DNA from 4 places in the Bradyrhizobium sp. UBA2491 genome. Region 1 is predicted to be linked to each of the others. Evidence: predicted binding sites of a transcription regulator. Region 1 holds the regulator's gene; each other region holds the start of a gene.

Region 1 (7,941 bases):
CTCCCGGCGCAGCATGATGCCGAACGGCTCCGCCTTCGAGAACGCCTCCTCGCTGATCATGTAGAGCGCCGGCGCCTTCGAGCGCGCGATCGCAACTGCCAACTGGACGTCATCGAGCGCATAAGCCTGGGCGCGATCGGTCTCCAGCATCAGGAAGGCCTCGGCCTGGTCCTTCGCCGGAAGGATGTTGATGCCGAGCTTGCGCTCGTTGTTGACCTTGATGAGCTGCGCCAGATTGACCGATCCCGCGACCGCGGTCACCGACTTCCCCTTCAGGTCGTCGATGGTGTTGATGTTGGACGATCTCTTGGCGGCGAACCGCGTCGCGCTGAGGAAATGCGTGTTGGTGAACGTCACCTGCTTCTGGCGATCGGCGCTGTTGGTGGTCGCCGAGCAATGCAGATCGATCGTGCCGTTGACCATCAGGGGAATCCGGTTCGACGAGGTCACGGGGAGATAGTCCACGGCGATCCCGGGCATGCCCAGGTCCTTCTTCACTGCATCGACGATCCTGAGGCAGATATCGAGTGCGAAGCCGATCGGGCGCGCGTTGTCGTCGAGATAGCTGAAGGGAACCGAGGCCTCCTGATAGCCGAGCGTGACCTTGCCGGTTTCCTTGATCTTTTGCAGCGTGCCCGACAGCTCTTCAGCGGCCGCGGGACCTGCGGCGAGTATGAGAGCGAAGAGGATGGCGGGCAAACGCATGGGCTACTCCTGTCCGGTCGTCGTGACGAGGGTTGCGTACCCGAGCCAAGAGTGCCGAAGCGACGCATGGCGTGGTGATAGCCGACCGGCGGCTCCCGGGGGTAGATGAGGATGTGTCTATCAGTTATCGCGCTTTGCGATGATCCGCTGCGCAGCGCTACGACAAACCAACCCGATGTCAGAATGACGAGTCCCATCCACGACATCCGCCGCGGCGTATGGGTCCCTGCTTTCGCAGGGACGACGCGTGGAGAGGCGATGGATTCTCCTGCACCGGCCGCGAGACTGGTCGCATACCTGCCGCACAAATCGACCACATTGCCGCCTGCCCGCAATTTTCGTACACGGTTCACGCAATGACATCGCAACTCTCTCCCGATTCCGTCGACGTGCTGCTGTTCGATATCGGCCGCGTCGTGATCAACATCAGCTTCGATCGCGTGATGGCGCATTGGGCGGAGCATGCCGGTTGTGCGCCGGCGGACCTCGCAAGCCGCTTCGTGGTCGACGACAGCTTCAAGCATCACGAGACCGGCCGGATCGACGACGCCGCGTTCTTCGCCAATCTGCGCCAGTCGCTCGGCATTCGCCTCAGCGACGCCCAGTTCCTCGATGGCTGGAATTCGATCTTCACCGGCGCGATGCCGGGGATCGCGCCGCTGCTCACGGCCGCCGCCGCACGGATGCCGCTCTACGCCTTCTCCAACACCAATCCGGCCCATGTCGCGCATTTCTCGGTCGCCTATGCCGATCTGCTCAGCCATTTCCGCACGGTGTTCCTGTCCTCGAGCATCGGCTTCCGGAAACCCGACGCCGAGGCCTATGATCATGTGGTAGAAGCGATCGGCGTGCCGGCGTCGCGGATCCTGTTCTTCGACGATTCGGCCGCCAATATCGAAGGTGCGCGGGCACGCGGCCTTCATGCCGTCCACGTGACATCGACGGATGACGTGGCACGGGCGCTGGGCGCGCTCGGAATTGACAGGTCTGGTGTTTGACCCATTGGAATTGCCCTTGAGAATTGCCTTTGGAAATTGCCTTTGGGATTTCCCTGTGGGAATTGCCCTTGCGAATTGAGGAGCTCCGAGCGTGGCCCTGATGCCGGTTGCCGATGCCCTGTCCGCCATTCTCGCCGGCGCCGAGCCGTTGCCGTCGGAGCTGGTCGCGCTCGATGCCGCCTACCACCGCACGCTGGCGGGTGATCTCGCGGCGCGGCGTACCCAGCCGCCCCAGCCGATGTCGGCGATGGACGGCTATGCCGTGCGCGCCGCCGATGCCGCCGATCTCTCGGCCCGGCTCAAGGTGATCGGCGAAGTCGCCGCCGGCCGGCCGTTCGAGCGCACTGTCGGCGCCGGCGAAGCGGTGCGGATCTTCACCGGCGGGGTGATCCCCGATGGCGCCGACGCCATCGTCATCCAGGAAGACACCGCGGTCGACGGCGACCACATCACGATCACTGAGACTGCCACGGCGGGACGGCACATCCGCCCCGCCGGCGTCGACTTCCGCGAGGGCGACGTGCTGCTCACCGGCGGCAGCCACCTCTCCGACCGCGCGCTCTCGCTTGCGGCCGCCATGAACTATCCGGAACTCGCGGTGCACCGCCGCCCGAAGGTCGCGGTGCTGGCGACCGGCGACGAGCTCGTGATGCCGGGATCGCGGCCCGGTCCCGGCCAGATCGTCTATTCCAATGGCTATGCGCTGCGGGCGCTGGCGCGCGCGGAAGGCGCCGAGACCGTCGATCTCGGGGTTGCCGCCGACACCGTGGAGGCGACCACGGTCGGCATCCGCCGGGCGCGCGAGGCCGGAGCCGACGTCCTGATCACCACCGGCGGCGCCTCAGTCGGCGACCACGACCTGGTCAAGCAGTCGCTCGAAGCCGAGGGCGTCGCGATGGCGTTCTGGCGGATCGCGATGCGGCCGGGCAAGCCGATGATGCACGGCCGGCTCGGCGCGATGCGGGTGATCGGCCTGCCCGGCAATCCGGTGTCGTCCTATGTTTGCGCCTTCCTGTTTCTGGTGCCGTTGATTCGTGCGCTGAGCGGCCGCAAGACCGTTCATCATGTCCGCACGAGCGCGCTGCTCGGCCGCGACCTCGCCGCCAACGACCAGCGCGAGGACTATCTGCGCGCCCGTCTCGAGGAGCGCGCGGACGGCTCGCTGGTCGCCACGCCCGTCATGCAGCAGGACTCGTCGCTGCTCGGGAATCTCGCTGCGGCGCGGGCACTTCTCGTGCGTCCGCCGTTTGCGCCCGCCGCTGCCAAGGGCAGTGAGTGTGAGATCCTGACGCTGCCGGAGTGAGGCTTTCGCGGCTCGCTGGTTGCGTGTTGCCTTGACCCGTTCACCGGAAATTAAGAGGTTGCGGAACACATATCGAACATATAGTGTCCGTTCATGATTTGTTTCGAGTACTGGTGTCTACAAACGGGAGGCCGCCAGGGAGCGCTTGCAGCAAGCACCATGCTCCCGAGGTCAGGCCCGGCCTGCAGGCCCCACTGAAGAGTCTCGGAATCGAACGACGCTATCAACCGGGGGAATACTCGAGATGCTCACGCGCAAACAGTACGAACTTCTGCGTTTCATCAATGAACGTCTGAAAGAGGCCGGCGTGCCGCCCTCCTTCGACGAGATGAAGGATGCGCTCGACCTGCGCTCGAAGTCCGGTATCCACCGCCTCATCACTGCGCTGGAGGAGCGCGGCTTCATCCGCCGCCTGCCCAACCGCGCCCGCGCCATCGAAGTCATCAAGCTGCCCGAACTCTCCGCCGGCGGCGGCAACGGCCGCCGCGGCTTCACCCCGAGCGTCATCGAAGGCACCCTCGGCAAGCGTCCCGCGACCCCGCCGGTCGCCGAGGACGACGGCAACCGCCCGGTGGCGGTCCCGGTGATGGGCCGGATCGCGGCCGGTACGCCGATCGAGGCGCTCCAGACCCGCAGCCACACCATCAGCGTGCCGCCCGACATGCTCGGCACCGGCGAGCATTATGCGCTGGAAGTGCGCGGCGACTCGATGGTCGATGCCGGCATCCTCGACGGCGACATGGCGCTGATCCAGCGCAACGACGTCGCCAACACCGGCGACATCGTGGTGGCACTGATCGACGAGGAGGAAGCCACGCTGAAGCGCTTCCGCCGCCGCGGCGCGTCGATCGCGCTGGAGCCGGCCAACACTGCCTATGAAGTGCGTATCCTGCCGCCGAACCGGGTCCGCATCCAGGGCAAGCTGATCGGGCTGTATCGCAAATACTGAGCGCAAATACGTGTACTGAGCCGCAAATACTTGCGGCGGCGAGGAACGAGCGACACATCGGATCGTTCCTTGGAAGATAGCGCAAGGTGCAGTCTGCCCGATGCGCTCCGATACCTCCCACGCAGCGTCGCGTGTTTGTGATCGGAGCGTTCAACGGCCAGTCGTACAATCGCCTCGAAACGAGCCGACACTCGTTCGCTATCGTCCACTCTGGTAGAGGCCCATGCCTCAAGGAGAGGCACGGGTCGCTACCTCGAAACGAGGAGCCATCCGATGTGTGACTATAGTCTGCACGCCGTGGCATCGCGCCCCGCCATTGTCGGAGAGACGCTGATCACGACGACCTTCCGCGGCACGTCGACCCGCGGTTTTGCTTCGGAGAACGATCCCACTGTGGCGGTCTGCATGCTGCCGGGTACCGAGCTCGCTTTCGCCGAGAACGTTCGCTACGACAGCCGCTGGATCTGGACCAAGACGATGGGCTTCCGGGTCGGCGTGTTCAACGAAGTCGAGCCCGACGTTCCGGATCGACATCATGACGCGGTCGAATTCCCCGACGGGAGCCATGTGCTGGTGACCCAGCTGGTCGAGGGGCAGCGCGTCAGCGTGCTGCAATTGCCGGCGCTGCATCCGGCGGTCGAGCACAAGCCGAAGGCTGTGGAGCGGCGGCCCTCCGCATTCGCGTCGCTGTTTTTGGGTTAAACGCATCGTCGCCGCGGAATGAGCTGTTCGGCGGCGAATGACCAAAGCGATTTCGAGCGACCCCGGACGTCGGGTTCCGGGGCGCGCTGGAAGATTTGCGTCGGCGGGCGCCTTGGCGCATCATCGCGCGCGGAGCATGTGCACCCACGGAGAGTGCACCCAAGGAAAGCCGCGCAGTGGTCGACAAGGTCACATGGCAGAAGGCTGGACGCGTCACGGAACCGGGTCGCTACATGTTCCGGTTCGGCTGGCTGACGGTGACGGCCGACGATTTGAAGGTCTGGGAGCAGTTTCCCGAGGCGACCTTCACACTCGTCAGGAAACCCGACGCCGGCCCCGATTCCGATGAATATCATCTCGGCCTGTTCGAACTGCCGACCGGCCCCTCGCCGGACAACGGCTAATCCTCGCCCTGTAGATCGCCCTCAGCCGGCGTCGCGTCCACGGCGGGCCGTGGCGCGGCGGCAGGCGCGCGCAGCGATGTCTCGCTCTCGCCGTCGCCAGGAACCGCAGGCGACCACGGCCGGTCGACCCCGCCGGGCCTGACCGCGTCGATGGCAAAGCCGTCCTTCGTCCGCCGCAGCACCAGCGCGCCGTGGCGCCGCAGCCGGTCGCCATCGACCACGGCGGCCGCGCAGCCTTGCGGCGCCGGCCGTGCCGTCACGATCAGCACCGCGCGCTCGCAATCGTCGGCCAACGCCTCCGGCCGCATCGCCAGCGCGACGAAGCCGCCGGGCCCCTGGCTCACGCAGCCGCTCGCATCACAGGACACGCCTTCGCCGAGCGAGGCATCGGTGGCGGTCCTCGCATCGGCGTCGGCCGCCAGCCACTCCTTCACCAGGAAGGCATCCTTGGCGCTGTGCATCAGATGCAGCCGCCCGTCGCCGCCGCGTACCGCGACGTTGCGGCCGTCGGCGGAGACCAGCACATCCGGCTGCGGCACCCGCACCGCCCACGCCGAGGCCACCACCAGCAGTACGGCGCCCGACCAGCGCAGTGGCGTGCGCAACAGCCCGAGCAGGATGATGCCGGCGCTGGCCAGGATCATCGGTCCGGTGCCAAACGCCGCCATCCGCCCAACCGCGCCGGGCAGCGCGGCGACCCATTGCGTCACCAGGATCATCCAGTCGATGCCAAATCCCATGATCGCCCAGAATACGCCGTCGAAGCCGAACGGCATGGCGGCGAGCCCGAGCAGGCCGGCCGGCATCACGACCGCCGACACCACCGGCATCGCCGCGAGGTTCGCCAGCAGCCCATAGGGCGTCACGCGATGGAAATGGAACGCGGCGTAGGGCGTGGTCGCGAGCCCCGCCACCAGCGAGGCCAGCATCAGCACCATGAGCTCGCGCCCGCCCCACAGCGCCACCCGCGCGGTCACCGAATGGTCGGGCGAAGCCAGGAGGTTCGGCAGCCCGATCTGCACCAGCGCGACCAGCCCGAGCGTCGCGGCAAACGACATCTGGAAGCTCGGGTGCACCAGCGCCTCCGGCGCGATCGCGAGTACGATCAGCGCCGCCACCGCCAGGGTGCGGAAGGTGATCGCACGGCGGTCGACGATCACGGCGATCAGCACCACCGCGGTCATGAAGAACGACCGCTGCGTCGCGACCTCGGCGCCTGAGAGCAGCAGATAGAATGCCGCGGCGACGAGCGCGGCCGCCGCCGCCCACTTCTTGATCGGATGTGCCGCCGTCAGCGCCGGAAACAGCGCAAGCAACGCCCGCACCGTGAAGAACACCACGCCGGCGACCACGGCCATGTGATAGCCGGAGATCGACAGCACATGGCCGAGCCCCGAGATGAACATCGCATCATTGACCGGCGTCGTGATCGCGTCGCGCCGCCCGGTAAGCAGCGCGGTGGCGATCGCGCGCTGGTCGCCATCGAGCGTGGTGCGGATGCGGGCGTCGATGGCGTCGCGCAGGCCTTGCATGAAGGCAGCGTAGCGCAGCGCGAAGCCGCCGGCCGCGGGCGGCTCCCTGGTCTTGACTGCACCCATCACGAAGCCGGACGCGCCGATGCCCTGGAAATACAGGTCGCGGCCGAAATCATAGGAGCCCGGACGCTGCGGCCCGAGCGGCGGCATCAGTCGCGCCTTCAACTCGACGAAGCTGCCGACCTCGGGCGCCGTGCCCTTCTTCACCGAGAGCCTGACGCGCTCCAATCTGGTGTTGTCGCGCGGGCTCTCCATCGACACCACGCGCAGCACGAAACGGTCGGTCTTCTCCCGGATGTCGCGCGTCTCGACGAACCCGGTCAGCGCCACCGAGAACATCGGGCGCGCCAGCACGGCATGCGCGATCCTCGCCGTCTTCCAGGTCGCCGTCGCAAAGCCTGCGGCGACCGCGGCCAGCAGCACCAGCGCGGCAAACACCCTCCGCCGCCGCAGCAGAACAGCGAGCAGGCCGAGCGCAATCGCGACGATGGCCGCGACCGCCAGCACCGGCTCATGCTCGGCCGCGAAATAGAACGCAATGCCGGTCCCGAACGCCACCGGCACCCAAGGTAGCAGCCGGCCAGCGCCCGCCTCCGCGCGCGCCCATTGCCGCAGCGTCTCGACGAAAGGCCGCCAGGTGCTGGCGGACACCGGGACATAGCCACCGGCCGGCACAGCAGCGCGCGGCGGCCACGTCCCGGCATAGCCGCGTTTGCCGCCCGGGGTGGTGCCCTGCTCCGCCATTCCGCTTGCGATCCCTGCCGGGCGGCAGGCTAGCGGATGCCGCAGTCACCCGACTAGCGGAACGGAACCGAAACACGCAACCGGGGGCTGTGACCTGTGGGGACAGCCGGGCGCTGGCAGGAGCCTAGATCAGCGGTGTCTGCGACGAGACGTGGTGGCAGGCGATCTTCCAATCGCCCTCCTCGCGCGTGATCACCCAGGTGATCTTGACGACGAGCGACGGCGCGTCGCCGTCGAGGAAGAAGGATGCGATGCCCGCCATGTTGACGAGACCGTCGTTGACCCGATCGGTCCTGACATCGCTGAATTGAACGCGCGGCGCGCGCCAGCGCGGCAGGCCGGCAAAATAGGCTTTGACGCCGTCGCGGCCGCGATACAGCGTCGGGTTGGAGCCGAAGAAGAACGCGTGCTGCGAATAGAGCGCCGAGAGCGCGTCGGCGTCGAGCGTGCTGAATCCGGCAGACCATTTGGCAATGATGCCGGAGGCGATATCGTCGGTTTCACTTGGCATCGATCGCGTCCGTCTGTTGTCGCTCTACTGCGCTAGCTCTTGCCGCCGACTTCCTTGGCGAAGGTGTCGCGCAGGCCGATGGTGCGGTTG
Region 2 (7,941 bases), on a different contig from region 1:
TCTGATTTGTTGCGCAGTGTAATTTGAGCCGCCGTATGGTCAAACCACCGCGCTGCGTCGTCGTTCGATGCGCGCGCTGCGCTGCAAGCGCCGTGCCCGGCTTGAAAATGCCCCAGTTTCGGCGCCCAATCTCCCTCCGGCGTGGTGGGGGCGTACATGTTCCGCAGGTTGGTGGTGCTCGGCGGCGTGATTGCGATCGGGCTTGCGCTTGGTGGTTGCACGCGCTGCGGTCCGATCTGGGACGACTGGGTGCAGTCGCCCAAATCCTGCAAGTCGGACCATCTCTAGGGCAGGGTGCATTTGCTTGGACGCGCTTGGCCAGAGTGCTTGGCGACGACTTTCCTGCGATGATATACCCGCGGACGAAGATGCAAGGAGCGTTCTCATGAGAGTTTTGTGCGCGGTCGCGGTTGCGGTGCTGTTGTCGGCGCCGGCCTATGCGCAGATGCCGAACATCAATCTGATGCCTGAGGTCAAGTCCAAGACCCAGGAGGAGAAGGATCAAGACGCAGCCAATCAGCGCGCCTACAAGGATTCGCTCAGCAAGATTCCCGATGCCAAGACGTCGTCCGATCCGTGGGGGGTCGTGCGCAGCGACGCGCCGAAGGCGGCGGCCCATCCCGCCAAGCCGAAGACCAAGACCGGAAGCACCACGCCGTCCGCAGGCTCCGCGCAGCGCAGCCAGTAGCGCTCGTCCGGGTTCGCCGGTTTCCCGCAGACTCGGATTCTCCCGGCGTCGCCCCTATATTGGAGGCGTCGTCAGTTGGTCCGGAGTTGCGGCAATGGTGCTTCGTCCGCGTGATCTCGCAAGCCGGATGGCCGAGCGGCGGAGGCCGGATGACGGCTATCTGCGCGAGACGTTCAGCCTGCCGCGCGATCAGGCCCGGCTGCGGGCGCGTGATTTCCTCAAGCGCTATCCGAAGGCCGCCTATATGAGCGCCGTCGAGAGCTGGCGCGAACTGCCCGGCGGCGACATCGAGTTCACGATGCGGCGGCTCGCCAGCGCCGACTGACGCATGAGGCCGGCCCGCCGGCGCATCCGAACGTGCCGGACCGACATGCCTCAATCCCCATCGCCACGGCCGCTGGAGCGCGTGCGCTCGAGATTGTTGAGCTCGCGGTCGATCCGCAACTGGACACGGCGGATCGCCAGCAGGTCGAGCTTCGCTTCGGTCTTGCCCATGAAGACCCGGTCGCCGATCTGGAAACGCCATTTCCAGACGCCTGCCACGAACTGCGTGACGCTGAACTCGACGCCCTTGTGAATCATCTGGAACGGTTCCGCGGCTGAAAAGCGGTCGTCGATTCTTAAACTAAAGGTTGTATTAATAATTAGCACTCGTCAAACGGCGATGTGGAATTGCTGCGCCCGTTCGGGCGTCGTTTCAGACGTTGAAAGCAGGTCCGCGCTCCCGGCGCCGCCGGCCAAGCAGGCCAATGTCAAAAACACTGGCGGGACCTGAGTCTTCCCATGAAGGCTACGTAGTTTTTTCAGGCGTCAGGAGAGGTACTAAGGTAGTATGCAAATTGTGCCAAGGCGCTGTCTGGCCTGATCGCACCTACTCTGTAGCTTATTGATTATTAACGGTTATCTTGATCAGACTGGTATCGTCTGGCCCCGGAACTTTGTTCTGGTCCGGAGAACTACGGGATCATCGCTTGCCATGACGAAATGCCGCAAGAGTGCGGTGGGTCGCGCAACGCCAGGGAGCGGCAAGGAGCAGGGCAGCGCTGGTGGATTGGAGGATCAGGACACCGTTCGCCTTGGCGCAACCGGTTCTGATCACCCTATAACGGCCGACGAGTCGCAAGGGACTTCCTTGCCGATCGGTTCGGGGAACGTTGCGGACACGGGGGCTTGAATACGGACAGCACCTTTCTGGCGGTGACGTCCTAGTTAGGACACTCGCGAGAACAAACTAGGACACTTGGGGATCGGTGCTCATGGAGCCACCTTTCCTGACAGCGGTCAGTCGGCAGCTAACGGCAGCTTCCGTGCGGCCTATGTGAATGGCTATCTCTCGGAGCGTAAGCCCGGGTACGCCGGTGAGCGCGATCAGCGCCATGTCATCGTCAGCAGTCCAGTGCTTGGCTCGGTTGATCGGCATGGTCCCCCACGAAGCAACGCCGTCGCCTCATGGTAACCAATGGAAGCGCGAAACGCATTCCCGTGCGATTACGGGATCGGGAACAAGTGGCATAGGCCTATGCAAGCCGGGTCAGTTGTCAGAGCAACTATGCGCGGTACCATTCATGCTCGGGACCACTCACGCGTGGTGCCAAAGGCACCGCTGATCACGGCGCCTTTACGACATCAAAGTCTCAACTTTGGCCCCAGCCTGCCAGGTTCTGGGGCCTTTTTTCTGGTGCTGTCCTAGTTAGAACCTCGCGAGAACAAATTGGGACACCCATAAACCAGTGATGCCCATCACAGTGCATAGGCTCGGCCCGGACATTCCGGCCAAACGATTCAGGAAACTGCGGGATTCGAACTAGGACAGGCGGGGTCAAATACGGACCGCACCCGAATTCTTTAGGAACGATACAGTGAGGGCGTCTATTGCCCTCGCATCACCGCACGGCCCCCGGTATCCATCGGTGATGAGAACGCAAAGACGCGCGCCCGCCTTGCTCCAACAGGAAAGCACAGCGCATGGTCATCAAGCGTCGTCGTTTCAAGCAAACTCAGACCCTTGAAGAACGTCTTGCCGACGAAGCAATGCGCTTGCGCGCGCAGGCGAAGACGTTGCCACCATGCGCCGAAAGAGAGGCGCTTCTAAAGAGGGCTCGTCAGGACGAGACGGCCGCTCACTTGAGCGAATGGTTAAGCTCGCCCGGCCTTCAGTCGCCGACGTGATTGCTTAAGCAGCGGCCAAGTTAATCCGCCACTCTATCCACGCTCGGCGCCCAAAAAAATAGCCCCCGCGAGGGGGCCAGTGGAAGCTAGTCTAGAGAGCCGCGTCACGCGAACGGCTCGACCGGGAAAATCTGAAAATCATCTGAACTGAAACCTGCCCCGGGGCCAAAATTCTATCTCGTCTCGCTAGCGCAGCAATTCCGTAAAATCACGTATGTGAATCTCGTCCCGGTCGTATTCAGCCTAAAGAATGGAATGAGCCGCCCGTCGAAAGAGCGCGTGCGTGAGGTCATCCAGGAGGTCGATGCGCTGGACCTTCCAGATGGCGCTCATTGGGCTTTGATTCATGAAAAGCTTGGCCTCAGCTACGGCGAGGTGTTCGACTACATCGTGGAAGACCCGGCGTTTTCGGCGCCGAGCCGCGCCCGTCTGCTCATCGCCAGCAAGGGCAGGAGCTGGCGTGCACTTGGATTGTCTGCCTCCCGGGCTAGCGCAGACATCGCCTGACCGGCGGGGAACGTCTGCACTTGACCTGTTGCGCCGCAGCGCCGCATTAGGCCGAAAAAATTTGCGCGGCCCTCTTGAAACTTTTTCCGACCCTACAAATTCTATCGGCGTCGCCACCACGGCGATCGGGACGCCGTACAGGGTCCCGCCACTTGAGACGGGCACCGGTCGTGTCCGGTGCCGCTCGTAACCATTTTGCTCCCAGGAGGATCTGGCTATGCGCACTGTAGATTTTTCGCCCCTGTTCCGGTCGGCCATCGGATTCGACCGTCTTTTCGACCTCGCCGAAGCCGCTCAGCGTGTGGGCGAGGAAAGCTATCCCCCCTACAATATCGAACGTCTCGACGAGAACCGCTTCCAGATCTCGGTCGCGCTTGCCGGGTTCAAACCGGACGAAGTTGAATTGACGGTCGAGCAGAACGTCCTCACGCTGGAGGGCCGCAAGAGCGAAAAGGAAGAGCGGACCTTCCTGCATCGCGGCATCTCGGCCCGCAACTTCAAGCGTCAGTTCACGCTCGCGGACCACGTCGAGGTCAAGGCCGCCCGCTTCGAGAACGGCCTGCTCATCGTTGACCTGATGCGTGAGATTCCCGAGGCGAAGAAGCCGCGCCGGATCGCGATCGGCGGCACTGCGCCGAGCAACGTGACGCAGATCGAATCCAAAGCGGCCTGATCGCACAACAACGGCTAGGTATCGACCGCGCGGGATTCCCCGCGCGGCTTCTCCTCAACGCGTCTCAGAAATGGAGGCAGCCATGCGGCCGACGACCGCAATTGACGACAATGTATTCGATTTCGATTATCGACTTCATCCCAGCACCAGATTCGAACGCCCGCGAGACGTGATCGCTCATCCGGGTCTTAGCCTTGGAGAGAAACGCGCGATCCTGGCGTCATGGGCATCGGATGCCTCTGCAATCGCGTCCTGCCCCTCGCTGCGGGCGCCCGAAGGATTGAAGGCCCCGGTCACCATCGATGAGATTCTCGACGCGCTCTGTGCGCTCGATGGTGGTCCCCGACACCCGCCGGGCGGCAAACCGATGCGGCGTCGGTCGGCCGAGCGGCGCGCTGCGGCCTGAAGCGGGGTGACGATGATGTTCGATGAAAACTTGGCGCGTATCCGTACGCACCGCAACAACATCCACCGCTATCGCGGATTGCTCAGGACTAACTTGTCTGATCTCGAGCGAAACTTCATCGATAGGCGGATGGCCGACGAGCAGGCCGCGCTCGATGCTCTGATGGCCGAGACATTCCCGGCGATATTCCCCCTTCCCAAAGATTCATCGTCGGCTCCTCAAGCATGGTGACGTCGTCATGAGCGGCATTCAAGACTTGCTAATTCGCGGTAGCGAGAAGGTTATCGGCCACTATCGCCTGCTGCTGGCGAGCGCGAAGAATGAGGAGGAACGCGAACTTTACAGAAGTCGAATCGAGCGTGAGCAACGGCTGCTGGACCAACTGCGCCGCGGCTTCCCGGAAAGGGTTGCGGCGTGACCTGTGGGGTGGGCGACGGCCGCTTCGCGGTGTCCGATATCCTGCTGAAGCGGCGCGGACGAAGCAGGTGGAAATGGTCTGTTCGTACGGCCGACGTACTTGCCGTCATGTGCGGCTCGGAATGCAGTCATGAAGACGATGCGGGAGCATTTGGCTTCAGTGACATCGGTCAGGAAGTTGAGCGATGGGTACGACGACTTCGGGAGGAAACTCGACCGGATTCATCCTCGCTATAACGAGACGTTGCAGGTGCCATTCATCGATGCAGAGGCCGCCTACTGAGGCGGCCTTACTGAAAATCTCTAGTCGAGAACACTTGGCCGCACTCACACTGGAATGTCAGAACGTGACCGCTTGATCCGGGCACGGCACGTTCTTTGCCCACGAGCCTCATTTTTTGCGAGCAAGCCGGACAGGGGAACGCGCTCATTTCCCACTGCTCATCCTCTTGGTCGTCACGCTTAGTCAATCCGGCATGCCGGGCGTATCGGGATGCAACTCGCGCTTTTTGCCTTGCAGATCGGCCAGCAATTTGGTGATGCCATCCAGTGCCTGCTGGTCGAGGACTTTTGTGGAAAGCCGCGTGTAGTGCGCAATCCTACGATCGAACTCGATGCACTTTTCACACATGGCCGTCGTTGCCCATGGGTACCTAGAACCCCTGCGCCCTAACTAACATAGGTTAGCGGCGTTCCTAAGTGCGTACGGGGCCAGCAAGAAACTTATATGTGGGCACCATTGCGGAGTTCCAGGTTTCCAGTGTCGTCCCACAGAAAGAGCATTCGAAGCTCGCGGCCTGCCGTTCAGGGATCGGTGTTTCAGTGCGCTCGTAAACTGCTCCGCACTGACAAGTTCGGTAGTGAGATTCCATTCGCGCTTATGAACTTGAAAACCATAACAGGCGAATAACACCAACGAGATCGGTGGCTAAACGATTTACGACACTAGCGGATTCGAATTAGGACCCTCGGCGGGGTCAAATACGGACAGCGCCTTTCCGGCGGTACTGGCCGAAATAGGCACTCGCCAAAGCAAAACGGGCCAGTCTGTAGCATGTACAATGGAACTGGCGGGTATAAATGGAGAGGCCGCCAACAGAGGCGGCCTTTGTCAGGTCTGTGATTGAAGGCTGGGAGCGCGCAACCATTCGGTCATGCGAGCCCCGGCTTCAGCTTGGCGAGCTAGCTTCAATAAAGCTTCTTTCTCGATACCTGGAGGGAGCGCTGCGGCCTGTTGGCGTAGCTGTCTTGTGCGCTCTAAAAGTCTTTCTTCAAGTGAGTTTGTCTGCTTCACGCGGCGACGTTTCGGACCCATTTCCCTTTCCCTCATTCGGTTCCCTGCCCGGAACGGGGAGCATAATCGTCAGGTGAGGGTAAGGTTCCACGGAAGCGCTTTAAGCTAAGAAGAAATCGAGCCATAAAAATCGAAGTGCCCAGAACGTGGGATATGGCCGCTCAGTAAGACTACTGAGAACACCAGCTAACCCATGGTTGATGCGCGGTTAAGTCCAAACCAGGCCAACATAATTTTCAAAACGGGCCGCGGGGGATGGAAGCAGGCCAGCACCTTTCCGGCGAAAAGAACATATTGCGAACATAGAACAAACGTGGTACGAGATTCCTATCAACAACGCATTCCACCTGATCGCATCCGCCCCGTTTGTCCCGCTAGCGAATCCTCGCCATAAGGAGCACATCCCAAATGTCCGCCACTGCACTGCGTATCGTCGAAGGATCCTCCATGGACAAGTCCAAGGCCCTCTCAGCCGCGCTCTCCCAGATCGAGCGTCAGTTCGGCAAGGGCTCGGTGATGAAGCTCGGCAAGAACGACCGTTCGATGGATGTCGAGACGGTGTCGTCGGGGTCGCTCGGGCTCGATATCGCGCTCGGCGTCGGCGGCCTGCCGAAGGGCCGCATCGTCGAGATCTACGGGCCGGAATCGTCGGGCAAGACCACGCTGGCGCTGCATACGGTGGCGGAAGGCCAGAAGAAGGGCGGCATCTGCGCCTTCATCGACGCCGAGCACGCGCTCGATCCGGTCTATGCCCGCAAGCTCGGCGTCAACATCGACGAGCTGCTGATCTCGCAGCCGGACACCGGCGAGCAGGCGCTGGAAATCTGCGACACGCTGGTGCGCTCGGGAGCAGTCGACGTGCTGGTGGTCGATTCGGTCGCCGCGCTGGTGCCGAAGGCCGAGCTCGAGGGCGAGATGGGCGATGCGCTGCCGGGCTTGCAGGCGCGCCTGATGAGCCAGGCGCTGCGCAAGCTCACCGCCTCGATCAACAAGTCGAACACGATGGTGATCTTCATCAACCAGATCCGCATGAAGATCGGCGTGATGTATGGTTCGCCGGAAACCACCACCGGCGGCAATGCGCTGAAATTCTATGCGTCGGTCCGCCTCGACATCCGCCGCATCGGCGCGATCAAGGAGCGCGACGAGGTGGTCGGCAACACCACCCGCGTCAAGGTGGTGAAGAACAAGCTGGCGCCGCCCTTCAAGCAGGTCGAGTTCGACATCATGTATGGCGAGGGCGTCTCCAAGATGGGCGAGATACTCGACCTCGGCGTCAAGGCCGGCCTCGTCGAGAAGTCCGGCGCCTGGTTCTCCTATGACAGCCAGCGGCTCGGCCAGGGGCGCGAGAATTCCAAGGCGTTCCTGCGCGCCAACCCCGATATCACCAGCAAGATCGAAGCCGCGATCCGGCAGAACTCCGGCCTGATCTCCGAGCAGATCCTCGCCGGCACGCCCGAGCGCGACGCCGACGGCGAGGAGCCGACGGAGGAGTAAGGCTCAATCATTTCGCTGCAAGCGGGCGCTGAGGACGTTGAGTTGCCGACGTCTTCGGCGCCCGTTTTGTTTTGCGTTCGGCGAGGTTGGATGATGAAGCGTTTGATTCTGACTGGTTCCGGTATCCGTCTCGCGCGCTCGGGTCTGGCAGAGGCGGTCATTGAATTTCGCTTTCGCTTCGTTTGGGGGCCGTTGCCCCCGGTAGAAGAGTTCGAAGATTATTTTGGCGCGCGTTCCGGACAGGGCCCGGGTCGTCATTGGTCGGATTGGTGTTCATGGCGATTGTTCTC
Region 3 (7,941 bases), on a different contig from region 1:
CGCAGGCGGCGCCGCGCGCCGATCTCGCCGCGCGTCCGCAGCTGGCATCGCCCGCCGCCAACGCCGCGCCCGCGCTGCGCATCACGAGCTTTCCGCAGCTGATCGCGCTCGCCGGCGAGAAGCGCGACATCATGACCAAGAGCGCGCTGGAGGCCGACGTGCGGCTGGTGCGCATCGAGGATGGCCAGCTCGAGATCGCGCTCGAGCCGAAGGCCCAGCGCGCGCTGGTCACCGATCTGCCGCGCAAGCTCGAATTATGGACCGGGCGGCGCTGGACCGTGATCATCTCCAACGAGGCCGGCCAGCCCACGGTACGCTCGCAGAACGAGCAGGCCCGCAGCGAACATCAGCGCTCCGCGGAGGCCGATCCGCGCGTGCAGGAGGTGCTGACGCGCTTCCCCGGCACCAAGGTGATCGAGGTCCGCCGCCTTGCCGCCGAGGTTCCGGTCGCCGACGCGACCGGCGAGGACCCGATTGAAACTTCCGACAGCGACGACGATTGATCCGATCACAGGGACGCACGCATGGCTGATTTTCTCGGCATGATGAAGCAGGCAGCGCAGCTGCAATCCAAGATGCAGGAGATGCAGGAGCAACTCGGCAATGTCGAGGTCGAGGGCATCTCCGGCGGCGGCCTGGTCGCGGTGCGCATGACCGCGAAGATGGAAGTGAAGGGCATCAAGATCGATCCCTCGCTGATGAAGGCCGAAGAGCGCGAGGTGCTTGAGGATCTGCTCGTCACCGCCTATGGCGACGCCCGCCGCAAGGCCGAGACCGCGATGCAGGAAAAGATGATGGCGATCACCGGCGGGCTCGGCCTGCCGCCGGGATTCGGCTCGTAAATGGCTGCAAGCGTCGCCGGTCCCGAGATCGAACGCCTGATCCAGTTGCTGGCGCGGCTGCCGGGTCTGGGGCCGCGCTCGGCGCGGCGCGCGGCGTTGCATCTGATCAAGAAGCGCGAAGCGCTGATGACGCCGCTGACATCGGCGTTGCAGGTCGCGATCGACAAGATCCAGGTCTGCAAGACCTGCGGAAACATCGATACACAAAATCCCTGCACGGTGTGCACCGATCCGCGTCGCGACCCCGCGATCATCGTCGTGGTCGCCGATGTCGCCGACCTCTGGGCGCTGGAACGCGCCAATGCGACCAATGGCCGCTATCACGTGCTGGGCGCGACGCTGTCGCCGCTCGACGGTGTCGGGCCGCAGGATCTCACCATCGATCAGCTGGTGGCGCGCGCGCATGCGCCCGAGGTCAGCGAGATCATCCTGGCGCTGAATGCCACCGTCGATGGCCAGACCACCGCGCATTACATCACCGATCTGTTGTCGGAGGCCAATGTGCGGGTGACGCGCCTGGCGCATGGCGTGCCCGTCGGCGGCGAGCTTGATTACCTCGATGAAGGTACGCTATCGGCTGCCATGCGGCAGCGAACGTTGTTCTGAAGCGCGATCGAAGGCCGGATTTGCCGGGGTTTGCCGGGCAATCGGTCGTTAGTCGAAAAGATCGCGCTGAAACAACATGATAGGGTGGACGACGATTCGGGGATGGTCATCCACACTCTGACGAATCTGACACGGAACCACCTGACATGACGATTGACCGATTCGGCGTACGCCTGGGCTTTGCGTTTCTGGCGACGGTTTTTGTCGTGCCCTGCGCGGTGGCGCAGCAGAGCGATGCGCCGCAGAAGCCCGGCAAGATGATTCGGGCCGGCGACGTGCTGTCGGGGGAACTCAGCGCGATGAAGGTGCGCGACGCCAAGAACCGCGGCAAGCGCGTCGCAACCTACCAGATCACCAGCGAACCGCGCCGCCTGCCGCCGCCGAACGGTCTCTGCAATCTGGAGACCGGGCCGGAAACCTTCCAGCTGATTCCAACCAACGACGCCCAGGCCACGCAGCTCAAGAGTCTCTCCGGCAAGGCCATCTCGGTGAAGGTCGACGAGATCGCCTGCGCCCAGGACGCCGGTCAGATGAGCGAAGCCATCGTCACCAAGTGGAGCGTTGTGGCCAAGTAGGTCTCATCGAATCGAGAACCATCCGCATCGTCGTCCTGGCGAAAGCCAGGACCCGTTACCCCAACTGTCGGTTGTTGCGCGGCGCTGCGGCCAGAATCCCTTCACAACCAGGTGCGGTGGGTCCTGGCTTTCGCCAGGACGACGCGGGGAGAGCTAAACCCGCACCGGCCCCAGCTCGTCAAAATGTCCGCGCCGTTGCAGCCAGGCCAGCAGGATCAGGCTCGGGATCGCGACCAGCACGCAGATCACGAAGAAGGTTTGCCAGCCGACCGCCTTGGCGACATAGCCCGCGCCCGATGACAGATAGGTGCGGCCGACCGCCGCGAGCGCGGTCAGCAGCGCGTACTGGGTCGCGGTGTGCAGCGGGTTGCGGCACAGCGCCGAGAGATAGGCGACGAAGATCACGGTGCCGATCGCGCTGGTGAAATTCTCCGCGGTGATCGCCAGCGCCAGCGCCCATTGATCGACGCCGACATGCGCGAGCCAGGAGAAGGAGAGGTTGGCGACCGCCTGCAACACGCCGCCGATCCACAGGCTCTGCGCAAGCGAATAGCGCCGCGCGACGAAGCCGCCGGCAAAGCCGCCGATCAGGGTTGCGGCAAGGCCGACACCTTTCACGATCGCGGCGTAATCGACCTTGGAGAAGCCGATGTCGATCACGAATGGCGCGGTCATGGTGCCCGAGAACGCGTCGGTGAATTTGAACAGCACCACGAAAGCGAGCGCCGCGAGGGCATCCTTGCGGCTGAGGAACTCGGAGAACGCGCCGAGCGCCGCGTGCAGCACGCGCTCGGCCGCGTTCTGCGCGTGCGTGGCGGCCTCCGCGCCTTTCGATTGGGTAGGCTCGGTCGCGGCCAGCGCGGTGACGATGCCGATCACGACCAGCGCGGCCATCACCACATAGCCCCACATCCACGCCGACGGACGCGCTATTCCCGCAGACTCGAATCCGCTGACGATGAACAGCGCGCCCGCGGTCGAGACCAGCATGCCGACGCGATAGGCCGCGACATAGGACGCCATGCCGGCGGCCTGCTCGCTTTCCGGCAGGCTTTCGACGCGGAAGGCATCGACCACGATGTCCTGGGTCGACGAGGCGGTGGCGACGAGGAGCGCGGCAAAGGCCGCGAACCACGGTGAGCGCGCCGGATCGGCCATCGCCAGCACCAGGATCGTCACGATCAGCAACAGCTGCGAGAGCAGCAGCCAGCCGCGACGGCGTCCGAAGATTTGCGTGAACAGCGGCACATGCAGCGCATCGACCAGCGGCGCCCAGAGGAATTTCAGCGTGTAGGGCGTGCCGATCAGCGCCAGCAGCCCGATGGTGCCGAGATCGACCCCGGCCTCCTTCATCCACACCTGCAACGTCGAGCCGGACAGCGCCAGCGGCAGCCCCGAGGAGAAGCCGAGCAGCAGCACGATCAGCACCCGCGGCTGCAAGTACACGGCAAAGCTGTCGCGCCAGGAGCTGGCGGCGGGCGGCGACTTTTCCGGTGTGGCGGCGGGGGCGGTCATCTATCCCATCGTGAGGTCATCGTCCGCGAAGGCGGACGATCCAGTACTCCGTGACGGCAGCGCCCAGCAACCGACGTCTCGGCGTACTGGATGCCCCGCCTTCGCGGGGCATGACAACACCTAGCCACTGGCGATCGTTGGATACAAGTCTTCCCAATTTGGATTGCCTTCTTCGATCAAGCGGATCTTCCACGCTCGATTCCACTTCTTCAGCCTCTTCTCACGGCGAATCGCATTCTCAGGATCATCGAATATTTCGAAATAAACCAGCCTCACGACGCCGTACTTCCCGGTGAAGCCTTCGACCAATTTCAGTTTGTGCTCGCCGACTCTTCGGATGAGGTCATTTGTCACACCGATGTGGAGCGTGCCGCCGATGCGGCTAGCAAGGATGTAGACGTAGAAGCTGCGCGTTCCCAATTGCGGCCTCTGGGATACTGGATCGCCCGATCAAGTCGGGCGATGACACCGAGTGGGTGGCGCGAGCGCCAAACAGACTTCTAAAGCGCCCCTCACTCCCCCGCCTGTAGCTTGCGCGGGGCAGGGAACAGCTCGGGTGTGCCGCTTTTGACGAAGCGCGGCACCTCGATCGGTGTCTCGGACTTGCTGAAATCGAGCTCCTCAATGCGGCCGGCGCGCTTCTCGATCTTGTCGGCGGAGATCAGGATCTGCCTGACGTCCTCGTTGACCTGTCCGAAATGGGTTTGCAGCTTCAGCACGCGATCGCGCAGGCGGCCGAGATCGTCGCCGAGATGCATCACCTCGTTGCGGATCTGGTCGGCGGCGTCGCGGATGCGGGCGTCCTTCAGGATCTGCTGCATCACCTGGATCGCCAGCATCAAAAGCGACGGCGACACCAGCACGACGCGGGCGCGATAGGCCTTCTGGATCACGTCGTCGAAGCCGTCATGGATTTCGGCATAGACCGATTCCGACGGCACGAACATCAGCGCGGTGTCCTGGGTCTCGCCCGGGATCAGGTATTTCTCCGCGATGTCGCTGACATGCTTGAGCACGTCGGTGCGCAATCGCTGGCTGGCGAATTTGCGCTCCTCGTCGCTGCGTGCATCGTGCAGCGCGGTCATCGCCTCCAGCGGAAATTTGGCGTCGATGCAGAGCGGGCGTTGGTCGGGCAGGAACACCACGCAGTCCGGCCGCTTGCCCGTGGTCAGCGTGTACTGGAACTCGAACGAGCCCTTCGGCATGCCGTCCTGGACGATCGCTTCCATCCGTGCCTGGCCGAACGCGCCGCGCGACTGCTTGTTGGCGAGCACGTCGCGCAAGGTCGTGACCTGGGTGGTGAGCTCGTTGAGGTTCTTGTGGGCGTGGTCGATGATGCCGAGCCGCTCATGCAGCACGCGCAGCGAATCCATCGTGTTGCGGGTGGATTGTTCCATCGACTGGCCGACCCGGTGGGTCACCGAATCCAGCCGCTCGTTGACCGCGCGGGCCATCTCGGCCTGGCGGCCGGCCAGCGCCTGCGCGAAGGCGTCGACCTTGGCGTCGACCCGCCCGGAGGATTCGCTCTGCGCCCGCAGCATGTCCGCGAGCCGTTCCTCCAGCTCATCGGCGCGAATGGCCTGGGCCATCGCCAGTTCCGCGCCGCGCCGGCTGCCGCGCGCGATCACCACGGCGATCGCAAACAGCAGGATCAGCGCCAGCGCGCCAAGGCCGATCAGGGCGTCGGAGACGCGGACCGGAAGGTCGCCAATCGTGAGCAGAATCTCGTTCATGCCGCCAGTTGTAGCCGATTCGCGGCCGGGCACGAACGAAGAGGGAACGTTTGCGGTAAATGATGTCCTGATTGGCCTGGTTAAGCTCGCGTAAAGAAACGTGGTTAACGTTGTCTGAATGGGTTCCGGGGCGCATTGACCCCATGAGGTCACCGGCTTAAATCGCCGCCATGGCTTTAAGAGAAATCATCATCCTGCCGGACAAGCAGTTGCGGCTGGTGTCGAAACCGATCGAGAAGGTGACGCCGGAGATCCGCAAGCTCGCCGACGACATGCTCGAGACCATGTATGACGCGCCCGGCATCGGGCTGGCGGCGATCCAGGTCGCGCAGCCGCTGCGGCTGATCACCATGGACCTCGCCAAGCGCGACGAGAACGGCGAGACCACGCCGCAGCCGCGGGTGTTCATCAACCCGGAGATCATCTCGCATTCGGAAGAGCTGTCGGTCTACGAAGAGGGCTGCCTGTCGATCCCCGAATATTACGAGGAGGTCGAGCGCCCGGCGCGGGTGCGGCTGCGCTTCATCGACCTCGACGGCAAGCTGCATGAGGAAGATGCCGAGGGGCTCTACGCCACCTGCATCCAGCACGAGATCGACCATCTCAACGGCGTGCTGTTCGTGGACTATCTGTCGAAGCTGAAGCGCGACCGCGTGTTCAAGAAGTTCGAGAAGGCCGCCAAGCGCGCGGCTGAGTAGCAACGCTCATTCGCCGTCATGCCCGGGACAAGCCCGGCCATGACGGAGACCTCCAACTCCTTCCGAGCTTGACCGCATGCCTCTTCGCCTGATCTTCATGGGCACGCCTGATTTCGCGGTGCCGACGCTGCTGGAGCTGGTCGCCCATGGCTATGAGGTCGTGGCGGTCTACACCCGCGCGCCAAAGCCCGGCGGGCGGCGCGGCCTGCAATTGCAGCCGACGCCGGTCGAGCAGGAGGCGCGGCGGCTCGGAATTCCCGTGCTGACGCCGAAGACGCTCAGGACCGCGGAGGCGCTTGAAGCGTTTCGCGCCCACGACGCCGATGCCGCCGTCGTCGTGGCCTATGGCATGATCCTGCCGCAGGCCATTCTCGATGCGCCGAAGCTCGGCTGCTTCAATCTGCACGCCTCGCTGCTGCCGCGCTGGCGCGGCGCCGCGCCGATCAACCGCGCCATCATGGCCGGCGATGCCGAGAGCGGCGTGATGGTGATGAAGATGGATGTCGGCCTCGACACCGGCGACGTCGCGATGGCCGAGCGGCTGCCGATCACCGACAGCATGACGGCATCCGACCTGCACGACGCGCTGGCGCCGCTCGGCGCCGATCTGATGGTGCGGGCGATGGGCGCGTTGCAGCGTGGCGGCTTGCAGCTGACCGGGCAGAGCGAGGATGGCGTCACCTACGCGGCCAAGATCGAGAAGGCCGAGGCGCGGATCGACTGGACGCAGCCGGCGCACGCGGTGCTGCGGCACATCCACGGGCTGTCGCCATTCCCCGGCGCCTGGTGCGAGCTCGCCGGCGAGGGCGAGCCGGTGCGGCTGAAGATCCTGCGCTGCGAGCTGGCGAAAGGTTCGGGCCAGCCCGGTGACGTGCTCGACGACAATCTTGCGATCGCCTGCGGCGACGGCGCAGTGCGGATTCTCGAGCTGCAACGCGCCGGCAAGGGACCGATGAAGGCGGCGGACTTCCTGCGCGGCACGCCGCTGAAGCCGCCTGCGCGGCTGAGCTGATGCCGCGCTACAAGCTCACCATCGAATATGACGGCACGCCGTTCTCCGGCTGGCAGATCCAGGACACCGCGCCGACCGTGCAGGGTGCACTGGAGACGGCGGTCAAGGCGATCTGCGGCGAGGACGTGCGTGTGCATGGCGCGGGGCGCACCGACGCCGGCGTGCATGCGCGCGGCCAGGTCGCGCATTGCGACATCGTCAAGCACTTCCCGCCGGGCCGTTTTCGCGACGGGCTGAACGCGCATTTGCGGCCCGATCCGATCGCCGTGCTCGCGGCCGATATCGTGCCTGACGATTTCGAGGCGCGGTTCTCGGCGATCAAGCGGCATTATCTCTATCGCATCACCAACACCCGCGCGAACCTCGCGCTCGATGTCGGCCGGGTCTGGCGCGTCCCGCGCGCGCTCGATGCTGATGCGATGCATGACGCCGCGCAGCGCCTGCTCGGCAAGCACGATTTCACCACCTTCCGCGACACCGAGTGCCAGGCCAAATCGCCGGAGAAGACGCTCGATCAGCTCGACGTCACCCGCGACGGCGATGCGATCAATATCGTGACGTCGGCGCGCTCATTCCTGCACAGCCAGGTGCGCTCGATGGTCGGGTCGCTGGTCTGGGTCGGCGAGGGGCGCTGGCGCGCCGACGATCTCGCCGCCGCGCTCGCCGCCCGCAACCGCGCCGCCTGCGGCCCTGTCGCCCCGCCCGACGGGCTCTATCTGATGCGGGTGGATTATTAGGCGAGGTCGACTGCGTAGGATGGGTAGAGCGCAGCGAAACCCATCATGTGCGCCGCGGCTTCGAAGCGATGGGTTTCGCTACGCTCTACCCATCCTACGGGCTACCTACCGCATCTGGTATCGGTAGATCGCTCGTGACCACAACGCCTACTGTGCATGGGGTTGTTTTTCGACTTTTTGTCCAGCCAGCCGGCCGGATCACGCGAAATACCGCTCCAGCACG
Region 4 (6,704 bases), on a different contig from region 1:
ATAAGAAGGATGCACTGTGACCAGCACCCTGGTTCCGTCGTGCTCGATCAGCCTGCCGCGGTTCTTGTTGATCGGCGTGATCTTGCCGAGCACGCTTTGCGCTGCGGTCGCGCCGAGCGCCACCACCAGCTCCGGCCTGACGGCGGCGAGCTCGCGCTGATACCATGGACGGCAGGTGCGGATCTCCGCCGTGCCCGGTTTCTGGTGCAGCCGGACCTTGCCGCGCTGCACGAATTTGAAATGCTTCACCGCGTTGGTGATGTAGACCTTGGCGCGATCGATACCCGCTTCCTTGAGCGCACGATCGAGCATCTGCCCGGCCGGTCCGACGAACGGATGGCCGGCGAGGTCTTCCTTGTCGCCAGGCTGTTCGCCGACCAGCATCAGTGTCGCGTTCTGCGGGCCTTCGCCAAACACGGTCTGTGTCGCGTCCTTCCACAGTGGACAGGCGCGGCAAGCGGCGGCCTCTTCGCGCAAGGCGGCGATCGCGTCACCAATCGCTTCATGGGCTTGCCTGTCATGGGCCTGCTTGCGGGGTATCGGCACATCCTGCCGCTTCTGCGGTTCGCTCGCCCGGCGTGCGATGAAGGGACCGCTGGTCATGCGCATGGCGTCTTCGATCAAAGGCTTAATGATCGAATCCTCGGGCAGGTTCCTCCAATAGGCCTGCGGCGCCTCCATCAGTTTCAGCCGGGCGGGATTGAACAGGCCGTTGTGATGACGCCGCCAGACCTCCTCGAGCCGATCCTCGCTCGGCACCTCGGACTTGGCGATGCCTGACGTGATCGAGATCGCGTGGCCGTCCCAATGCGCGCAGACATCCGGGGTCAGGATCGACCACGGCATGTCGGCGAAGCGGCTGGCGAAAAACGGTGCGGCGGACGCGACGATATGATGCTCGGGCTCGAACCAGGCGACGTAGTGCGCCTTGTGCTCGCGGCCGATTTCGCGGAAGCGGAGATGCGCATGCATCCTGTCGATGTCGCCATAGACCGCGCGTGCCATTGCATGGACTTCGGCGACATCAGGATCGATGGTCGTGCCGAGCAGATCGTGATGACTGCGCAGTCGCCACAGCAGGCGATAGAGCAGGGCGAAGCGCTCGTCATGGCAATGCAGGATCGCCGTTCGCGCCAGCTCGACGAATCTGGCGGGGACGTTGAACTGCACCTGCGGCGCGTCGGGCATCTCGTTCGCGCGGGATGTCGGCAGCAACGCGTCGTCACTGCGTATTTGCCATGTGACGTCCGCCGGCCTGACGTCATGCGATGCCAGTTGCCGTGCGGCTTTGCGCCAGCCTTCGAAATCGGTGTCGTTGTCGAGCACGATGAGATGCATGCGATTGCTCCGTTTCCGTCACGCCGCCGATGTCCGGGCCCGTGCGCCTCACCGCCGCGGGGAAAGCGGAGAAGGCCGGTGCGGCCGCTTCCAAACCCCTTGATTCCGCTGATGAATCGGCAGGCTCACCAATCCGATTGACTCCGCTGGCCCTGTTAGCTTTATATTAGAACATATCATGAACATTTGGGCCAGTCCCTGGCTCTCTGTTCAGGTCAGTGACGGCTTCAAATTTTGGTTGGAAGGAGCGGCGCAATGAACGGCGCACGCACGGGTACGCTTACGTCTCTGCGCGGCAGCATCGCGCGCATCGAGGCGTCATCGGAGGCGGCGATGCCGAGCCGCGTTGCGCTCGGTCACAGCGGCGCCGACGCGATGCTGCGCGGCGGGCTTGCACCGGCTGCGCTGCACGAGGTGTTCGCGGCCGGCCATCAAAGTGGCGCGGCGACCGGCTTCATCGCGGGGCTCGCCGGACGGCTATCGGCGCGCAAGCCGCTGGTGTGGGTGCGGCAGGATTTTTCCGACCGCGAGAACGGCGCGCTGTCGATGCGCGGGCTTGCCGAGCTCGGCCTCGATCCGCGCCTGCTGGTCACGGTGCGCGCCGCCGATGTCGATGGCGCCCTGCGCACCGCGGCCGATGCGCTGGCCTGCGATGCGCTCGGCGCTGTGGTGCTCGAGGTCTGGGGCGAGGCGCGCCAGCTCGATCTCGTCGCCAGCCGCAAATTGACGCTTGCGTCGCAGGCTGCCGGCGTCACCGCGCTGGTGCTGCGGATCGCGGCGACGCCGATCCCCTCGACCGCGGAGACGCGCTGGATCGTGCGCGCGGCGCATTCGCCGCCCGGCAATGCGGCCTCCGCCTGGGGCGCGCCGCGCTTCGATGCCGAACTAGTGCGCAATCGTCATGGCCCGGTCGGGCGATGGATCATGGAATGGAAATGTGATGAGTGCCAGTTCAGTGAACCGTCGGCGTATCCTCAGCCTGTGGCTGCCACGCCTGCCCATCGACCGCATCAAGCGCAAGCTCGCGCAGGACATCGCCTCGCAAGCTGATGCGCGGGAGGTGGCTGAACCTTCAAGTGAGGCGAGCACATCGGCAGGGCTCTCTCCCCCCTTGCGGGGGAGAGTTGGAGAAAGGGGGACCACAGACGCCGGCGTACATGGCTTACCCCTCTCCCTAACCCTTCCCCACAAGGGGGGAGGGAACCCGTCCGCTCATGCGTCCCTTACGAAGAGCAACGAACTCCCCAGCGTCGTGGTCGCAAAAGACCACAACGCCATCCTGCTGCATGCCGTCGACGAGGCCGCGGTGCGGGCCGGGCTGTCGATCGGGCTGCCGCTCGCCAATGCGCGCGCGATCTGTCCCGAGCTCACCGTCTACGACACCGATCCCGCGGCCGACCTGAAGACGTTGAACGACATCGCCGACTGGTGCGATCGCTTCACACCGCTGGTGGCGCTCGACGCGCCTGATGGCCTGTTCCTCGACATCACCGGCTGCGCGCATCTGTTCGGCGGCGAGCGCGCGCTGCTGCAGGTCGTGACCGGCGCGCTGAGCCGGCGCGGCTTTGCCGTCAGCGCGGCGATTGCCGGCACCTCGATCGCGGCGCGCACGCTGACGCGCCATGTCTCGGGCAAGATCGTTGCCGATGGCGCGGAGGCGCACGCGGTCGGCCCGTTGCCGGTCTCCGCGCTCGGCGCCGATCCTGCCATCACCACCGGCCTGCGCCGTGCCGGCCTGAAGATCATCGGCGATGTTGCCGCGCGCGCCCCGCACGAGATCTCGGCACGGTTCGGTTCGGCCTTCACCACCCTGCTCGGCCACGCGCTCGGACAGGGCGATGCTCCGATCAGCCCACGCAAGCCGCTGCCCGATTACATCGTCGAGAAGCGTTTCCCCGATCCGGTCGCAACCGATACCGTGATCGCGCCGACGCTCTCGAGCCTCGCCAAAATGCTGGTCGCCGCTATGGACAAGCAAGGCAAGGGCGCCCGGCAACTGGAAGCGAGCTTCTTTCGCACCGACGGCAAGGTCGCGGCGATCATGGTCGAGACCGGTCGGCCGGTGACGCGGCCGGAAATGATCGACCGCCTGTTCCGCGAGCGGCTCGATGCGCTCAACGATCCGCTCGATCCCGGCTTCGGCTTCGATCTCATCCGCCTTGCCGCAGGGCGTACCGAGATCGTGGTGCAGCAGCAGCGCGATCTCGACGCCACGGTGCACGACAATGACGAGATATCGGCGCTGATCGATCGCATCGCCGCCCGTATCGGCGGCAAACGCGTCGTCGTGCATCTGCCGCTCGAGAGCCACATCCCCGAGCGCGCGACGCTCGCACTGCCGGCGCAGCATCATCTGGCCGCCGCCAGTGCCGCCGCCTGGCCGGAGCGCGTCACGGGCGAGCCGCCGCTACGGCCACTCAGGCTGTTCGAGCGGCCCGAGCCGATCAAGGTGCCATTCGCGAGCGTGCCGGACGGTCCGCCGCACCAGTTCACCTGGCGGCGCGCCTTGCACGCGGTGGTGCGGGTCGAGGGCCCCGAGCGGATCGCGATGGAATGGTGGAAGCAGGACGGCGCATCGCTGACCCGCGATTACTTCCGGGTCGAGGATGCCGAGGGCCAGCGCTTCTGGATCTTTCGCGACGGTCTGTACGAAAGCGAGCTGCGCGACGAGGAAGGCAAGCCGGTCCCAGCCAACTGGTATGTCCACGGGCTGTTCGCATGACAACACCTCTGCCCGACTATGCCGAGATCGGCATCACCAGCAATTTCTCCTTCCTGCGCGGCGGCTCCGATCCGCGCGCCTATGTGCATCAGGCGAGCGAGCTCGGAATCCCCGTGATCGGGATCGCCGATCACAACACGCTGGCCGGCGTGGTGCGCGCCTGGAAGGAGCTCGACAGCGAGAAGGTCGCCCATCCGCCCAAATTCCTGGTCGGCGCCCGCATCGTCTTCATCGACGGCACGCCCGACATCCTGGTCTATCCGCGCGACCGCGCCGCCTATGGCCGGCTGTGCCAGCTATTGACCCGCGGCAAGCGCGGCGGCGGCAGAGCGTTTTCCAGCGAAGTGGACACCGGTTCGCGTGAAGAAAACGCGTCAACACAAAAATCCGAGCGCGTCGAGAAGGGCGACTGCCGGCTCACCTTGCCTGATCTCGTCGATTTCGCCGAAGGTCAGCTTTTGGTGCTGGCGCTGCCGCATCGTTTCGAGACCGATGACGCGCTCGACGTGCTCGCTCAATTGAATGCGAGCGCTGCCGATGGCGTCTGGCTCGCCGCGAGCCTGCTTTATCGCGGCGACGACAGGCGCCGCCTCGCACGGCTGCATGGCCTCGCCACCGAAGCGGGCGTACCGCTGCTCGCCACCAACGAGGTGCTCTATCACCATCCCGCGCGCCGTCCGTTGCAGGACGTGCTGACCTGCATCCGCGAAAAGACCACCATTGAGGCGGTCGGCCGCCGGCTTGAAGCCAACGCCGAGCGGCATCTCAAGCCGGCGCATGAAATGGCAAGGCTGTTCCGCGACTGGCCAGCCGCCATCGCGGAAACCATGCGCTTCGCCGCGCGCATCTCATTCTCGCTCGACCAGCTCAAATACCAGTATCCCGACGAGCCGGTGCCGCCGGGCAAGACCGCGCAGCGTCATTTGGAGGATTTGACCTGGAGGGGAGCGCACCGAAAATTTCCAACTCGGATTTCGCCTAAACTCAAGAAGACCTTGCACAAGGAATTGCGTCTCATCAGGAAGCTGAAATACGCACATTACTTCCTCACCGTGCACGACATCGTGCACTATGCGCGCAGCCAGAACATCCTGTGCCAGGGCCGCGGCTCGGCGGCGAACTCGGCAGTCTGTTATGTGCTCGGCGTTACCTCGGTCGATCCGACCAAGGTCGATCTCTTGTTCGAGCGCTTCATCTCCAAGGAGCGGCTGGAGCCGCCCGACATCGACGTCGATTTCGAGCATTCGCGGCGCGAGGAGGTGATGCAATATGTCTACCGCCGCTATGGCCGGCATCGCGCGGCGATCATCGCGACCGTGATCCATTATCGTCCGCGCAGCGCGATCCGCGACGTCGGCAAGGCGCTCGGGCTGACCGAGGATGTCACCGCGGCGCTCGCCGACACCGTGTGGGGCAGCTGGGGCAAGGGCCTCAACGACATGCAGGTGCGGCAGGCCGGGCTCGATCCAAAGAATGCGATGATCAACCTCGCGGTCGAGCTCGCCACCGAGCTGATCGAGTTTCCGCGCCATCTCTCCCAGCATGTCGGCGGCTACGTGCTGACTCAGGACCGGCTCGACACCTATGTGCCGATCGGCAACGCCGCGATGGACGATCGCACCTTCATCGAATGGGACAAGGACGACGTCGACGCGCTGCACATGATGAAGGTCGACGTGCTCGCTTTGGGCATGCTGACCTGCATCCGCAAATGCTTCGATCTGATCGATGACCACAAGGGCAAACGCTGGGAGCTTGCCTCGGTCCCGCCGGACGACGAGAAGGTCTACGACATGCTGTGCCGTGGCGAGTCGCTCGGCGTGTTCCAGGTCGAGAGCCGGGCACAGATGAACATGCTGCCGCGGCTCAAACCGCGCACCTTCTACGATCTCGTCATCGAGGTCGCGATCGTGCGCCCCGGACCGATCCAGGGCGACATGGTGCATCCCTATCTGCGCCGGCGCAACAAGCAGGAGCAGGTGAGCTATCCGTCGCCGGCATCTGACAAGGGCGACAAGAACGAACTCTACAACGTCCTGCACAAGACGCTGGGCGTGCCGCTGTTCCAGGAGCAGGCGATGCGGATCGCGATCGAGGCGGCGCATTTCTCCTCCGAGGAGGCCAACGGCCTGCGCCGCTCGATGGCGACCTTCCGCAATCTCGGCACCATCGGCAGCTATGAGGAGAAGCTGGTCGGCAACATGGTGGCGCGCGGCTACGATCCAGATTTCGCCCGCAGCTGCTTCGACCAGATCAAGGGGTTCGGCTCCTACGGCTTTCCGGAAAGCCACGCCGCGAGCTTTGCCCAGCTCGTCTACATCTCGTCATGGCTGAAGCATTATCATCCCGATGCGTTCTGCTGCGGCCTGCTCAACTCGCAGCCGATGGGTTTCTATGCCCCGGCGCAGATCGTCGGCGACGCCCGCCACAACGGCGTCACGGTGCGCGAGGTCGACGTCTCCTTCAGCTTTGCGCAGAACACGCTGGAGGAGAAGGTCGGTGATCACTGCGCGGTCCGGCTCGGCTTCCGCCAGATCGACGGCTTTCACTGGCTCGATGAGGACGAGGAGCGGTTGAAACGAATGCAGCAGACGCTGCGCAGTACAGGTGAGTCAGGGGGGCACGAACGGGTGGGCTCTCTCCC

The links. The regulator LexA, encoded in region 1, represses DNA repair genes until DNA is damaged. The targets are predictions, from matches to a motif close to TGTTCNNNNTGTGTTCNG.
Region 2: the regulator LexA is predicted to act here: its motif matches at 6,440-6,457, upstream of recA (recombinase RecA).
Region 3: the regulator LexA is predicted to act here: its motif matches at 5,303-5,320, upstream of B2W55_RS28660 (DNA recombination protein RmuC).
Region 4: the regulator LexA is predicted to act here: its motif matches at 1,506-1,523, upstream of B2W55_RS07605 (ImuA family protein).

Annotation. Positions count from the first base shown of each region.
Region 1 covers NZ_DDOP01000066.1:66,017-73,957, forward strand. The annotation lists gene B2W55_RS22075 (amino acid ABC transporter substrate-binding protein) at 1-705, opposite strand, end outside; gene B2W55_RS22080 (HAD family hydrolase) at 1,062-1,703, shown strand; gene glp (gephyrin-like molybdotransferase Glp) at 1,795-3,006, shown strand; gene lexA (transcriptional repressor LexA) at 3,251-3,955, shown strand; gene B2W55_RS22095 (hypothetical protein) at 4,229-4,657, shown strand; gene B2W55_RS22100 (hypothetical protein) at 4,834-5,061, shown strand; gene B2W55_RS22105 (ComEC/Rec2 family competence protein) at 5,058-7,340, opposite strand; gene B2W55_RS22110 (YybH family protein) at 7,465-7,851, opposite strand; gene B2W55_RS22115 (glutamine--tRNA ligase/YqeY domain fusion protein) at 7,884-7,941, opposite strand, start outside.
Region 2 covers NZ_DDOP01000041.1:25,198-33,138, forward strand. The annotation lists gene B2W55_RS12900 (hypothetical protein) at 157-288, shown strand; gene B2W55_RS12905 (hypothetical protein) at 386-688, shown strand; gene B2W55_RS12910 (hypothetical protein) at 783-1,013, shown strand; gene B2W55_RS12915 (hypothetical protein) at 1,064-1,270, opposite strand; gene B2W55_RS12920 (hypothetical protein) at 2,654-2,857, shown strand; gene B2W55_RS12925 (hypothetical protein) at 3,113-3,364, shown strand; gene B2W55_RS12930 (Hsp20 family protein) at 3,582-4,037, shown strand; gene B2W55_RS12935 (hypothetical protein) at 4,120-4,443, shown strand; gene B2W55_RS12940 (hypothetical protein) at 4,459-4,674, shown strand; gene B2W55_RS12945 (hypothetical protein) at 4,682-4,861, shown strand; gene B2W55_RS12950 (hypothetical protein) at 5,327-5,491, opposite strand; gene recA (recombinase RecA) at 6,563-7,651, shown strand; gene B2W55_RS12965 (hypothetical protein) at 7,745-7,941, shown strand, end outside.
Region 3 covers NZ_DDOP01000081.1:138,767-146,707, forward strand. The annotation lists gene B2W55_RS28630 (DNA polymerase III subunit gamma/tau) at 1-503, shown strand, start outside; gene B2W55_RS28635 (YbaB/EbfC family nucleoid-associated protein) at 525-842, shown strand; gene recR (recombination mediator RecR) at 843-1,448, shown strand; gene B2W55_RS28645 (hypothetical protein) at 1,595-2,023, shown strand; gene B2W55_RS28650 (AmpG family muropeptide MFS transporter) at 2,177-3,538, opposite strand; gene B2W55_RS28655 (GIY-YIG nuclease family protein) at 3,659-3,958, opposite strand; gene B2W55_RS28660 (DNA recombination protein RmuC) at 4,051-5,271, opposite strand; gene def (peptide deformylase) at 5,442-5,969, shown strand; gene fmt (methionyl-tRNA formyltransferase) at 6,046-6,981, shown strand; gene truA (tRNA pseudouridine(38-40) synthase TruA) at 6,981-7,718, shown strand; gene dapE (succinyl-diaminopimelate desuccinylase) at 7,917-7,941, opposite strand, start outside.
Region 4 covers NZ_DDOP01000024.1:40-6,743, reverse strand. The annotation lists gene B2W55_RS07610 (UdgX family uracil-DNA binding protein) at 1-1,338, opposite strand, end outside; gene B2W55_RS07605 (ImuA family protein) at 1,594-2,388, shown strand; gene B2W55_RS07600 (Y-family DNA polymerase) at 2,279-4,060, shown strand; partial or broken gene B2W55_RS07595 (error-prone DNA polymerase) at 4,057-6,704, shown strand, end outside.